Regions from separate parts of the Rhizobium sp. A22-96 genome, predicted to be linked through region 1. Evidence: predicted binding sites of a transcription regulator. Region 1 holds the regulator's gene; the other holds the start of a gene.

Region 1 (6,342 bases):
GGTTGGCCTCCATGGTGATCTCGATGCCGTCAGGCATGTGCCACGTCCGGGCGATGCCGTCGAGAATGGCGCCGACAGTCTCCGGCTTCATCAGCGAGGGGGTGCCGCCGCCGAGAAAGACGCTGGTCACCGTCTTCGGGCCGCTGATCATCCGTATCGACGTCATTTCCTTCAGAAAGGCGGCAGCGAAACGCTCCTGATCAACTGGCTGATGGCGGACATGGCTGTTGAAATCGCAATAGGGACACTTGGCCGCGCAAAACGGCCAATGCACATATACGCCGAAACCGGGCTCGCCGGTATCCGGTAGCAATTGCGCGCCGCGCATCAGCTGTTGCGAATCCATGATATCCACTAAGTAAGCTTACGCCTCCAGGCAGGTTTCGACAAAGACCTTGAAGGCCCGGGCGCGATGCGAGAGTGCCTGCGGATCGCCAGGCTTCCAGCCATGCTTCTCCTCGGCGCTCATTTCACCAAAAGTGGTGTCGTACCCTTCCGGCTGGAAGATCGGATCGTAGCCGAAGCCCTGGGTGCCGCGCGGTGGCCAGGCGACCGTGCCTTCGACCTCGCCGCGGAAAAGCTCGGTATGTCCGTCAGGCCATGCCAGGCAAAGCACGCTGACGAAGCGCGCCGTGCGGCTTTCCGGCGACGTAGCGCCGGCTTTCTCAAGAGCGGTCTCGACCTTCTGCATCGCCATCGCGAAATCGCGGGTGCCGTCAGCCGTTTCGGCCCAGTTGGCCGTGTAGACGCCCGGATCGCCGCCGAGTGCATCGATCACCAGACCGGAATCGTCAGACAATGCTGGCAGGCCGGAGGCATGTGCGGAGGCGAGCGCCTTGATCGCAGCGTTTTCCTCGAATGTCGTGCCGGTCTCGTCCGGCTCGATGAAGTTGAGGTCGGCAGCCGATTTGGCTGTGAAGCCGAAGGGGCCGATCAAGTCCTCGATTTCGCGGATCTTGCCGGCATTGTGGCTGGCGACGACGATGGTTTTGGTATCGAGCTTACGCATGTCCTGTTCCGTCATAGGCCCCAGATGCGGGGTTCTGCGCATTCCAGGCTGTTGCCGGCCGGATCGCGGAAATAGATCGAGCGGCCGCCGTTCGGCCAGTGAAAATCGGTTTCGATGGCAATGCCGGCAGCTTTCAGCCTCTGCGCCATTGCCTCGATGTCGTCACCGCCGACACGGAAGCACACATGACCATGGCCCGTCGTCCCATGCGAAGGCACGGGAAGGGCGTCCGGTTCCGCTGGCTTCATCGTCTCGGCCGGATTGAAGATCAGCAGCACGCCTGATCCGCAGCGGTAGAAGATATGGCGGTTGCCGCCGCGCGAGATCTTCTGCAAACCGAGAATGCCGCCGTAAAAAGCTTCGGCGGCATCGAGATCATCGGCATAGAGAGCCGTTTCCAGGATGCTTTCGAGGGCCGTATCTGCCATTGCAAGATGTCCTTAGGCGATTGCCTGCTTCTGCAGATCCACCAGTTCGGCAATACCATTCTTGGCAAGGCCCAGGAGCGTGGCGAATTCCTCTTCGCTGAAAGGCGCACCCTCGGCGGTTCCCTGGATTTCAACGATGCCGCCCTTGCCCGTCATGACGAAGTTGGCGTCGGTTTCCGCCGAGGAATCTTCGAGGTAGTCGAGGTCGATGACCGGCTGGCTGGCGAAGATTCCGCAGGAAATGGCCGCGATATGATCCTTCAGCACCCGATCCACCTTGACCATGTTGCGGCTTTCCATCCACTTCAGGCAGTCGTAAAGCGCGATCCAGCCGCCGGTGATCGAGGCCGTGCGCGTGCCGCCGTCGGCCTGGATGACGTCGCAGTCGACGGTAATCTGGCGTTCGCCGAGCTCCTTCAGATCGACGACCGCGCGCAGCGAGCGGCCGATGAGGCGCTGGATTTCCTGCGTGCGGCCGCCCTGCTTGCCGGCAGCTGCCTCGCGCTTCATGCGCTCGCCGGTGGCGCGCGGCAGCATGCCGTATTCGGCGGTGACCCAGCCCTTGCCGCTGTTGCGCAGCCATGGCGGTGTTTTTTCCTCAAGGCTTGCCGTGCAGAGCACATGCGTATCGCCGAACTTGACCAGGCAGGAGCCTTCGGCATGCTTGGAAAAATTGCGCTCGAACGACACTTTGCGCATCTGGTCGGTTTTTCTGCCTGAAGGCCGCATTCCACTCTCCTGAAAGTTTGTCGACCGCTTCTACGACCCGTAGGCGGCTTTTGCAAAGGAAAAGCAGGTCGAAAGGCCCGGCGGCGACGGCAGCAGCATTTTTCCCTTTCGCCATTGCTAACTGAATGATTATATTTTGGCCAAGGCTCAACGAAATGGATTAGACAGCGAAATGGTATTCACGACATCGTCGGTTTCGGATGTCATTGCTGCACTGGACGAACGATCCAAGGAAGTTTTCCGCCGTATCGTCGAGGGCTATCTGGAGAATGGCGAGCCGCTTGGATCGCGCAATCTCTCCCGCCTGCTGCCGATGTCCCTGTCGCCGGCCTCCGTGCGCAATGTCATGAGCGATCTGGAAGAGCTAGGGCTTATCTATTCGCCGCATATCAGCGCCGGCCGGCTGCCGACCCAGGTCGGGCTGCGTTTCTTTGTCGATGCCTTCATGCAGGTCGGCGATCTCTCGGCTGAGGATCGTGCCACCATCGACCGCCAGGTCCGCGGCAGCAATCGCGATCAGCCGATGGAATCTGTTATGACCGAGGCGAGCCGTATGCTCTCCGGCATTTCACGCGGCGCCGGGCTGGTGATTACCTCGAAGAACGACCCGGTGCTGAAGCACGTCGAATTCATCCGTCTGGAGCCGACCAAGGCGCTCGCCGTGCTCGTGGGCGAGCATGATCAGGTGGAAAACCGCATCATAGAACTGCCGGCCGGCGTCACCTCCTCGCAGTTGACGGAGGCGGCGAATTTCCTCAATGCCCATATGACGGGCCAAACCCTGCCGGATCTGCGCCGTCAATTGCAGACGTTGAAGGAGAGCGTGCGTCACGAGCTGGATACGCTGTCGCGGGAGCTGGTCGAGCGCGGGATCGCCGTCTGGTCCGGTGGCGAGGACGAAGGCAAGCCGACGCAGCTCATCGTCCGTGGTCACGCCAATCTCCTGTCCGAAATTGCCGGCGCCGAGGATCTGGATCGGCTGCGGTTGCTTTTCGACGATCTCGAAAAGAAGGACAGCCTGATCGAGATACTCAATCTGGCCGAAAGCGGGCCGGGCGTGCGCATCTTCATCGGCTCGGAAAACAAGCTCTTTTCGCTCTCCGGCTCGTCGCTGATCGTGGCGCCTTATCGCGACGACGACGATCGCATCGTCGGTGCTGTCGGCGTCATCGGCCCGACGCGGCTGAACTACGCCCGTATCGTGCCGATGGTCGATTATACGGCCCAGCTGATTTCAAGGCTGTCACGCTCAGGCATCTGACGGACGCGCCTAATCTGGAAGCAGCGTTCCAGATCCGCCCATCTCGGCCGGAAAATCCTTCTGCTTCGGCAGTCCGTCCCGCAGATGCAGCACCGTCGTTTCATAATTGACGTGCAGCGCCGGCTGAAAGTCGAGGGCGGGAAGGGTGGCCGCGTACACGTCGGTCACGCCCCACAAGGGATGCTCTGTCAGCAGATGGCCGCCACAGACAGTGCACCATTTGCGCACGCTCTTCTCGGTCTTCTGATAGCTGCCGATATGATCGGCACCCTTGGTGATGTGGACGGCTTCCGGTGGCCAGAGCGAAAAGGCGTTAACCGGCCCCGCCGACCACTCCCGACACGAGTCGCAATGGCAATAGCCCATCGCCATCGGTTCGCCGTCGACCGCGATCTCCACTGCGCCGCAAAAACATTTTCCTGAAAGGGATTTGCCACTAGACATGGATCTCACCTCGCATTGTGCTGAGATGAACCTCATCATATCACCACGGGAGAGGTCTGGATAGGCAAGGTTCCGATCGGAGTCTTTGATCGACGGGCTTTCTGATGCCGCGAGAATATCGGGAATTGGCTGTTCTTCTCGACAAAGCCTTGATTTTTTCCGGGTAAACCTCGATATCGGGCACATCCAAAAGACAAAGCAATTCGGAGACCGTCATGACCGACGAAACAACGAAAACCGGACCTGACGCCACGGCGGCCGACGCTGCTGCGGATTTCGCTCAAGAAGCAGCGGAAACCGTGGATGCGACGGAACCGTCTCAGCCCGACCCGGTTGAGCTGCTGAAGGCCGAAAACGGCGAACTGCGTGATCGCTATCTTCGCCTCGCCGCCGATATGGACAATCTTCGCCGGCGTACCGAGCGCGAGATAAAGGACGCAAAGTCCTACTCCGTGGCAAGCTTCGCCCGCGATATGCTGGCGGTGGCGGATAATCTGCGCCGTACGCTGGATGCCATTCCGGCCGAGGCCCGTGCCGGCGGTGATGCCGGCCTGACGACCCTGATTGAAGGTGTCGAGATGACCGAGCGTTCCATGCTCTCCGCCCTGGAGCGTCATGGCGTGCGTCAGATCGAGCCGGTCGGACAGAAGTTCGACCCCAATTTCCATCAGGCGATGTTCGAAGTGCCGAACCCAGAAGTGCCGAATAATACGGTGGTGCAGGTGGTGCAGGCTGGCTTCGTGATCGGCGAGCGCGTTCTGCGCCCGGCCATGGTCGGTGTCGCCAAGGGCGGCCCGAAGATCGTCGAAAATGCCGAGGGCGCCAATAGCCCGCTCGACGAAAAAGACGCCTGATCCACACACGGAAATAAAAAATAAGAGCCGGATGATTTCAGATCATCCGGCTCTTATTTTTGCCTTGGTCCGATGCGATCCAAACCGTCAGAGCATGACGCCGAAAAGTGTAAGCGGTTTTCGGACGACATCCGGCTCTAAGCGGCGTTGGATGCCTGTTCCTCATTGAGGAATGAGTAGATTGCCGATGCGGAATCGGTAGCGCGCAGCTTGGCGACCAGATCCTGGTCACGGAGCACGCGGGCAATACGAGACAGCGCCTTCAGATGATCAGCGCCTGCGCCTTCGGGCGCGAGCAGCAGGAAGACGAGATCGACGGGTTGATCGTCCAGAGCCTCAAAATCAACGGGCGCCTCGAGGCGCGCGAAAATGCCGGCGATGGACTTGATGCTGGCGAGCTTGCCGTGCGGGATGGCGATGCCGTTGCCGACGCCGGTGGAACCCAGGCGTTCGCGCTGCAGCACGACATCAAAAATCTCGCGTTCGGGAAGTCCGGTCAGTTTCGAGGCTTTGGCCGCCAGTTCCTGAAGCAATTGTTTTTTGGAATTTGCCCTCAAGGCGGGGATGATCGCATCTTGGTGTAGCAAATCTGCCAATGCCATTCTCTTTATCCTTCGTGTCGCCGAGAGCCGGTAACGGGAAAAAGCGGCGGCCGGGTGCTGTTACGCGCCGCCGCCGCTTATCTTCTATTCTCAGCTTTTGATATTGGCCGCGTCGATCCAGCCAATGTTACCGTCCTGGCGGCGGTAGACGATGTTCAAATGTTCCTTGCCGGGGCTGCGGAAGAGCAGCAACGGTTCGTCGGTCATATCGAGCGCCATCACGGCGGTCGCTACCGACATGGTTTTCAATTGCTTCGTGCTTTCAGCAACGATCACCGGCGCGAAATCGGCGGCAATTTCCTCGTCGTCATCCGGCACGCCATCCATGACGGTATAGGCAACTTCCGCCTGACCGTTGATGTGGTTGCCGGCCTGATGATCCTTAAGCTTGCGTTTGTAGCGTCGCAGGCGTTTCTCGATGCGTGCAGATGCTGCGTCGAACGCCAGCTGCGGATCCATGGCTTCACCGGCAGCATGCAACACGACACCACTGTCGAGGTGAAGCTTGCAATCGGCCGCAAAGCGAGAGCTGGATTTCTGCACCGTTACCTGACCCGAATACCCCCCGTCGAAGTATTTCGTCACGGCCATACCGATCTGGTCCTCGATCCGCTGCCGGAACGAGTCACCAATTTCCATATGTTTACCGGAGACACGCACACTCATGGAGTTTCCCTTCTTGTAGTGGTTATTGCGCGTATCAGTTTACGCCAAGCCTCAAGCTCATCCAAGCACTTCACGCGGTCAAAGACAAATTGCGTATTTCGACCGCCTTCGGGATGATGGGGATAAGTTTCATGGTCGTGCTGTCCTGCAGCGATTGCGGCGGGCTTCTAGCCCCACCACATGGGAAAGTCAACTGCATCTTAACGGACTGTTAGGAGATCCGCACCCTGTGGTTGAAGATCGACAATCGTCAGAAACTGGCGACTTTTGCCAAGGCCCGCTTCTCTCGGCGTCGTTGCACGGACGATGGGATGTTCATGGCTTCCCGGTATTTTGCAACCGTGCGGCG
Region 2 (6,342 bases), 350 kb from region 1:
GGAACCTGACGGCATAGATGCCAGCCTTCAGCGATATTTCCGGCGGAAGCTGCATGTTGGCCGTGGGGAAACCGAGGGTGCGGCCGAGCTTCTCGCCACCGATGATGGGCGCTTCGACGGTGTAGCGGTATCCGAGCATGCCGGCGACCTCAGCAACCTCACCTTCGGCCAGCAATGCGCGGATACGGCTGGAGGAAATGACCTCGGCATTCTCGTCGCGAAAGGCGTCGATCAGCGTCACGCCGAAACCGTTGTGGCTGCCGGCATTCATGAGGAAGGCAGGGCCGCCCTGGCGATCATGACCGAAATGGAAATCGAAGCCGGTGACGACCTCGGATGCCTGCAGCCAGTCAATGAGGATAGAATGGACGAATTCATCCGCGGAACGCTGCGAAAATGCGCGGTCGAACGGATATTCGATGACGGCATTGAAGCCCAGTGCTTCCAGCAGGCGGGCCTTCAGCGGCGCCGGCGTCAGACGGAAGACAGGGCGATCCGGCTTGAAGACCGTGCGCGGATGCGGCTCGAAGGTCAGCACCAGGGCGGGAACGCCACGTTCCCTGGCGATCTCCAGCGCGCGGCTGAGGACCGACTGATGACCGCGATGCACGCCGTCGAAATTGCCGATGGCAACGACGCCACCTTTCAGAGCCTCGGGAAGCGGCTCGCGGGTCTCGTTGCGATGGAAAACGGTCATCGGCTACCACTCCCCTCAGACAAGGCGCGGCATCCACCACCTCGGCGATGCCTGCTCGCGCGCCAGGAAGGCGCCGAGGGCCGCTTCGTCGGTGTGACCGTCGACGACATATTCGCGAGCGTGGATGCCGTGGCTGATGTAGAGAAGATCGAGGCCGTAGTCGAGCGCACCGCGCACGTCGGTCGGCATGCCATCGCCGATGGCGACGACGCGCGACAGCGGGAACTCGCTTCGCACTTCACGAGCGGCGGCAATCGCCGCGTCATAAATCGGCTGGTGCGGCTTGCCGGCGATGCGTGTCTGGCCTCCGAGGCGCTCATAATAGGCGGCCATCGCGCCGGCACAGGGGATCATCCGGTGGCCGCGCTCGACCACGAGGTCGGGATTGGCGCAGATGAGCGGCACGTTGCGAGCAGACCAGGCCGTGAGTATGTCGGTGTAATCGTCCGGCGTCTCGGTCTCGTCATCGAAGAAACCGGTGCAGACGATGCTTTCGGCTTCATTCGCCTCGACACGCTGCACATCAAGCCCTTCAAGGATGCCGATATCGCGCTCGGGACCGAGCAGGAAGACCTTCTTCGGTCCTTCCGCGATCAGCTTGCGCGTCACATCACCCGAGGTGATGATGCGATCGTAAACGCTGTCGGGAACGCCGATCGCCCGCAGCTGCTCGACCACCCTTGGAGCGATGCGCGGAGAATTGGTGATGAGCACGACGGTCAGGCCCTCGCCGCGGGCGGCTTCCAGCGCTACAGACGCTTCCCTATATGCGGAAACGCCGTTGTGCAGCACACCCCAGACATCGCAGAGCGCAACATCATAAAGTCCGCCGATCTCGCGAAAGCTTTCGATACGTTTGCCCATGCAGTCCTCACCTCAGATAAATCACGGGCTGACATTGCAAACCGGCCGGCAAATTACAAGAGCGCCATGCAGGTTTTTGCATTGCACCCGCCTTCGGCAACCAGACGAAGCAACGCCGGACGAGGCGGCAAATGAAGTGGCGGGGCCATCGGCAGATCGAGGAAACCGTCGGCCCAAAGGACCGGGGAGCCTTCAAATGTGATAGGGTGAAGCGGGTAAACCTTGCAATAGCATGCTACACAGGGCGATCAACGCCGTTAAACATCCTCGAAACAAGCCACGGCACGCCGCAAAAATTTCACTGTGCTGTTCTTGACTCGCCTGCTACCCACCCCTAAATCAGCGTCGCTAGCACTCGCCTATGCTGAGTGCTAACAAAGCCCATACGGATCCCCCGCTGATCCGTGAAGTCATTTGATCGAGGGATTAGACAATGGCAACCAATTTCCGCCCCCTTCATGACCGCGTCGTTGTTCGTCGCGTTGAATCCGAAGCAAAGACCAAGGGTGGTATCATCATTCCCGATACCGCCAAGGAAAAGCCGCAGGAAGGCGAAATCGTCGCCGTAGGCTCCGGCGTTCGTGATGAATCCGGCAAGGTCATCCCGCTCGACGTCAAGGCCGGCGACCGCATCCTGTTCGGCAAGTGGTCGGGCACTGAAGTCAAGCTTGACGGCGAAGACCTTCTCATCATGAAGGAAGCCGACATCATGGGTATCATCGGCTAATCCAGCCGGGTTCCCCTTTTCCGATACAGCTGACGGGCCATAAACCCGGACAATGCGAATTCAGGAGTTTTTAGACATGGCAGCTAAAGAAGTAAAATTCGGCCGCAACGCCCGCGAAAAGATGCTTCGTGGCGTCGACATCCTCGCCGATGCAGTCAAGGTAACGCTCGGCCCGAAGGGTCGTAACGTCGTTATCGACAAGTCCTTCGGCGCTCCGCGCATCACCAAGGACGGCGTCACCGTCGCCAAGGAAATCGAACTCGAAGACAAGTTCGAAAACATGGGCGCCCAGATGGTCCGCGAAGTTGCTTCGAAGACCAACGACATCGCCGGCGACGGCACGACCACTGCAACCGTTCTCGCCCAGGCCATCGTTCGCGAAGGCGCCAAGGCAGTTGCAGCCGGCATGAACCCGATGGACCTGAAGCGCGGTATCGACCTCGCTGTTTCTGAAGTCGTCAAGGATCTCCAGGCCAAGGCCAAGAAGATCAACACGTCGGAAGAAGTTGCCCAGGTCGGCACGATCTCGGCAAACGGCGAAAAGCAGATCGGTCTCGATATTGCTGAAGCCATGCAGAAGGTCGGCAACGAAGGCGTCATCACGGTTGAAGAAGCCAAGACCGCCGAAACCGAACTCGAAGTCGTCGAAGGCATGCAGTTCGACCGCGGCTACCTCAGCCCCTACTTCGTGACCAACCCGGAAAAGATGATCGCCGATCTCGAAGATGCGTTCATCCTGCTCCACGAGAAGAAGCTCTCGAACCTGCAGGCCATGCTTCCGGTTCTCGAAGCTGTCGTTCAGACCGGCAAGCCGCTCCTCATCATCGCTGAAGACGTCGAAGGCGAAGCTCTTGCGACCCTCGTCGTCAACAAGCTGCGCGGTGGCCTGAAGATTGCTGCCGTCAAGGCTCCTGGTTTCGGCGATCGCCGCAAGGCCATGCTGGAAGACATCGCCATCCTGACGGGCGGCACTGTCATCTCCGAAGACCTCGGCATCAAGCTCGAGTCGGTTACGCTCGACATGCTCGGCCGTTCCAAGAAGGTTTCGATCTCCAAGGAAAACACCACGATCGTCGACGGCGCTGGCCAGAAGTCCGACATCGAAGGCCGTGTTGCCCAGATCAAGGCTCAGATCGAAGAAACCACCTCTGACTACGACCGCGAAAAGCTGCAGGAACGTCTTGCCAAGCTCGCTGGCGGCGTTGCCGTTATCCGCGTTGGCGGTTCGACGGAAATCGAAGTCAAGGAAAAGAAGGACCGTATCGACGACGCTCTCAACGCGACGCGCGCTGCTGTTCAGGAAGGTATCGTACCGGGCGGTGGTATCGCTCTGCTGCGCTCTTCCACGAAGATCTCGGCCAAGGGCGAGAACCAGGACCAGGAAGCCGGCATCAACATCATTCGTCGTGCGCTGCAGGCTCTGGTTCGCCAGATCGCTGAAAACGCTGGTGACGAAGCTTCGATCGTTGTTGGCAAGGTTCTCGACAAGAACGAAGACAACTACGGCTACAACGCCCAGACGTCTGAATATGGCGACATGATCGCCATGGGCATCGTCGACCCGGTCAAGGTTGTCCGTACGGCTCTGCAGAACGCAGCTTCGGTTGCTTCGCTGCTGATCACCACGGAAGCCATGATCGCCGAGCTGCCGAAGAAGGACGCTCCGGCTATGCCTGGCGGCATGGGCGGCATGGGTGGAATGGACATGATGTAATAAGGCCTTCGCCTTATTACGATTATTCATTCCGACATCCGGAATTGACGAAGGGCGGCTCTCGGGCCGCCCTTTTTATTGTATCATGATGACCCGGCAACAAGCTTGGCGAGCGTTCCGATCAATGCAAATTCATGCAACTCGCCCATTGCCGTTTTCAAAAAAGCCCCTATAACTCGCAACGCAGCGATTTTGGGGAATTAGCTGCAATGCACGCAAATTTTACTTCTTTTGGCCAGGCTTAACCTACGCATTGGTATGACCATAACCGTAGGTATTAGGGTTGCCCGAATTTATTACTTGAAAATGACTTAACCGGTCGGATCACCATCCGAATGCATCGTTGAAAATGACAATCGCGGAGATGCGGCTCCGTTTTTGCTCATGACGATGCGACAGGCGGCAGACCTTCCATCGGATGGCATGGGAATTCAAACGAAGCGCGCAGGGGACCCGTGCGCCCAAGTGGGGATCAGCTTGTTCAAGATTGCCAAAGCAAATTTTGCCGCACCGTTTGCGCCCGGTTCGCTGGCATATGATAGTCATAACCCCGAACTCCTCGCGCAATTCTGCGTGTCCGAGGGCTGGACCGGCGAACTTTCGAGCGGGATCATCAGGCTTGGACAATGGAGCACCATGCTGCATGGGCTCAGCTCTTCGGAATGCGGCCTGCTGAGCCTGATGCACAGCTACGATGCGCAAGATCGCGTACGCATCCTCGATCTTTTCGAACAGGCGGCGACGGCAACGTCCAGCTTCTGCTATTCCACCATGACCCTGGGCACCAACGGTCATCGCCAGCCGATCTTCTGCGTCGGCGAGTCCATCGCCGCAGAAGGAAAACATGCCGGCAGCATGGCCGGCGTCTTTCTCTTTCCGCGCTTCAAGCTGGAGCCGGGCAGCCAGCTGGCAACCCGGCAGTAAAAGCATTGCTGATGATGGTCAGATGAATTCATCGTCGCCGCACTTGCGTGCCTGGCCCCTCACCCCAGCCCTCTCCCCGCGCGCAGGGAGAGGGAGTCTCCCGCTTTAAAATCGGTGCTTTAGTTGCTGGGCACGAACCCGCCACAAACGTGGGACCGGCCCCCTCGCCCCGTCTACGGGGTGAGGGGCCAGGCACATAGATGCCGCCAAAACGTACCCGCCTGACCTGCTCCCCAAGAGATCGGAACCAATCAATCCCGCTTCGGAATGTTCAGGCCACGCTGGCTCGCGGGGCGCGCAACGGCGCGCTCCAGCCAGGCCATGACAGCAGGGAATTTTTCGAACTCGAGAACCTCGCGACCACCATAGAAGACGTCGACACCGCGAACCCAGGGGAAGGTCGTGATATCGGCAATGGTATATTCATCGCCCATGATCCACTGACGCCCGGTCAGGCGCTCTTCCAGAATGCCGAGCAGGCGCTTGGCCTCATCGCGGTAGCGCTCCACCGGATAGGGGTTGTTGGCGACCTTGTCGGCAGCGAATTTGAAGAAATGGCCGAACTGGCCGAACATCGGGCCAACACCGGCCATCTGGAAGAACACCCATTGCAGCACCTCGTAACGGCCGGCTGCGTCCTTGGGCATGAGCTTGCCGGTCTTCTCGGCGAGATAGACCAGGATCGCGCCGGATTCGAACAGGCCGATCGGCTTGCCATCCGGCCCATTGGGATCGATGATTGCGGGGATGCGGCCGTTCGGATTCAGCGAAACGAACTCAGGCGACTTCTGGTCGTTGGTGCCAAAGGAAACGAGATGCGGCTCATAGGGAAGACCCAGTTCCTCGAGCGCGATGGAGACTTTTACGCCATTGGGCGTCGGCAGCGAATAGAGCTGGATGATATCGGAATTGCTGGCGGGCCAGCGCTTCGTGATCGGAAAGGACGACAGATCTGCCATGGGGCTGCTCCTGAAGACTATGATTTGGCGAGTGAATTGGCGTTACCATAACCGATACGGCGCATATGGGAAGAGCGATCAGGGAGCGTGATTGTTCAATGATTGTGAACTAATCGTGCGCAGTTGTTTATCTTTTCAACTCCCCAAAAATCACGAATATCTGTCTCCAGAAATTGTCGCCACCGACTTAACCGCTTTAATCGGAGACTGTCATGTCCAACACCAATAACATCATCATCCTTGTGGCGCGCATCCTGCTCGCTTTCATGTTCATCTTCGCTGGCTTCGGCAAGCTGACCGACCCTGCAGGCACTGCCGGCATGATCGCCGGCGCCGGCATGCCCTATGCAACGCTGCTCACCTATCTCGCCGGCACCTTCGAATTCGTCACCGGCGTCTGCGTTCTCATCGGCTTCCAGGTCCGCATCGTCGGCTGGCTGCTCGCTGCCTTCTGCGT

What was found. The regulator HrcA, encoded in region 1, represses chaperone genes, less so after heat shock. The targets are predictions, from matches to a motif close to GTTAGCACTCNCNNNNNGNGAGTGCTAAC.
Region 2: groES (co-chaperone GroES) is a predicted target of HrcA. The motif match lies at 1,909-1,937, and genes of this name have one in related genera.

What each region holds. Positions count from the first base shown of each region.
Region 1 covers NZ_JBNWDQ010000005.1:294,679-301,020, forward strand. Annotated here, with positions in the region: gene hemW (radical SAM family heme chaperone HemW) at 1-346, opposite strand, end outside; gene rdgB (RdgB/HAM1 family non-canonical purine NTP pyrophosphatase) at 365-1,009, opposite strand; gene ACQZ6F_RS22970 (VOC family protein) at 1,021-1,437, opposite strand; gene rph (ribonuclease PH) at 1,450-2,166, opposite strand; gene hrcA (heat-inducible transcriptional repressor HrcA) at 2,339-3,427, shown strand; gene ACQZ6F_RS22985 (GFA family protein) at 3,437-3,871, opposite strand; gene grpE (nucleotide exchange factor GrpE) at 4,087-4,725, shown strand; gene ptsN (PTS IIA-like nitrogen regulatory protein PtsN) at 4,863-5,327, opposite strand; gene hpf (ribosome hibernation-promoting factor, HPF/YfiA family) at 5,418-5,993, opposite strand; gene rpoN (RNA polymerase factor sigma-54) at 6,244-6,342, opposite strand, start outside.
Region 2 covers NZ_JBNWDQ010000005.1:649,047-655,388, reverse strand. Annotated here, with positions in the region: gene ACQZ6F_RS24730 (bifunctional riboflavin kinase/FAD synthetase) at 1-697, opposite strand, end outside; gene ACQZ6F_RS24725 (TIGR01459 family HAD-type hydrolase) at 713-1,561, opposite strand; gene groES (co-chaperone GroES) at 1,995-2,288, shown strand; gene groL (chaperonin GroEL) at 2,365-4,002, shown strand; gene ACQZ6F_RS24710 (hypothetical protein) at 4,426-4,926, shown strand; gene ACQZ6F_RS24705 (glutathione binding-like protein) at 5,178-5,885, opposite strand; gene ACQZ6F_RS24700 (DoxX family protein) at 6,098-6,342, shown strand, end outside.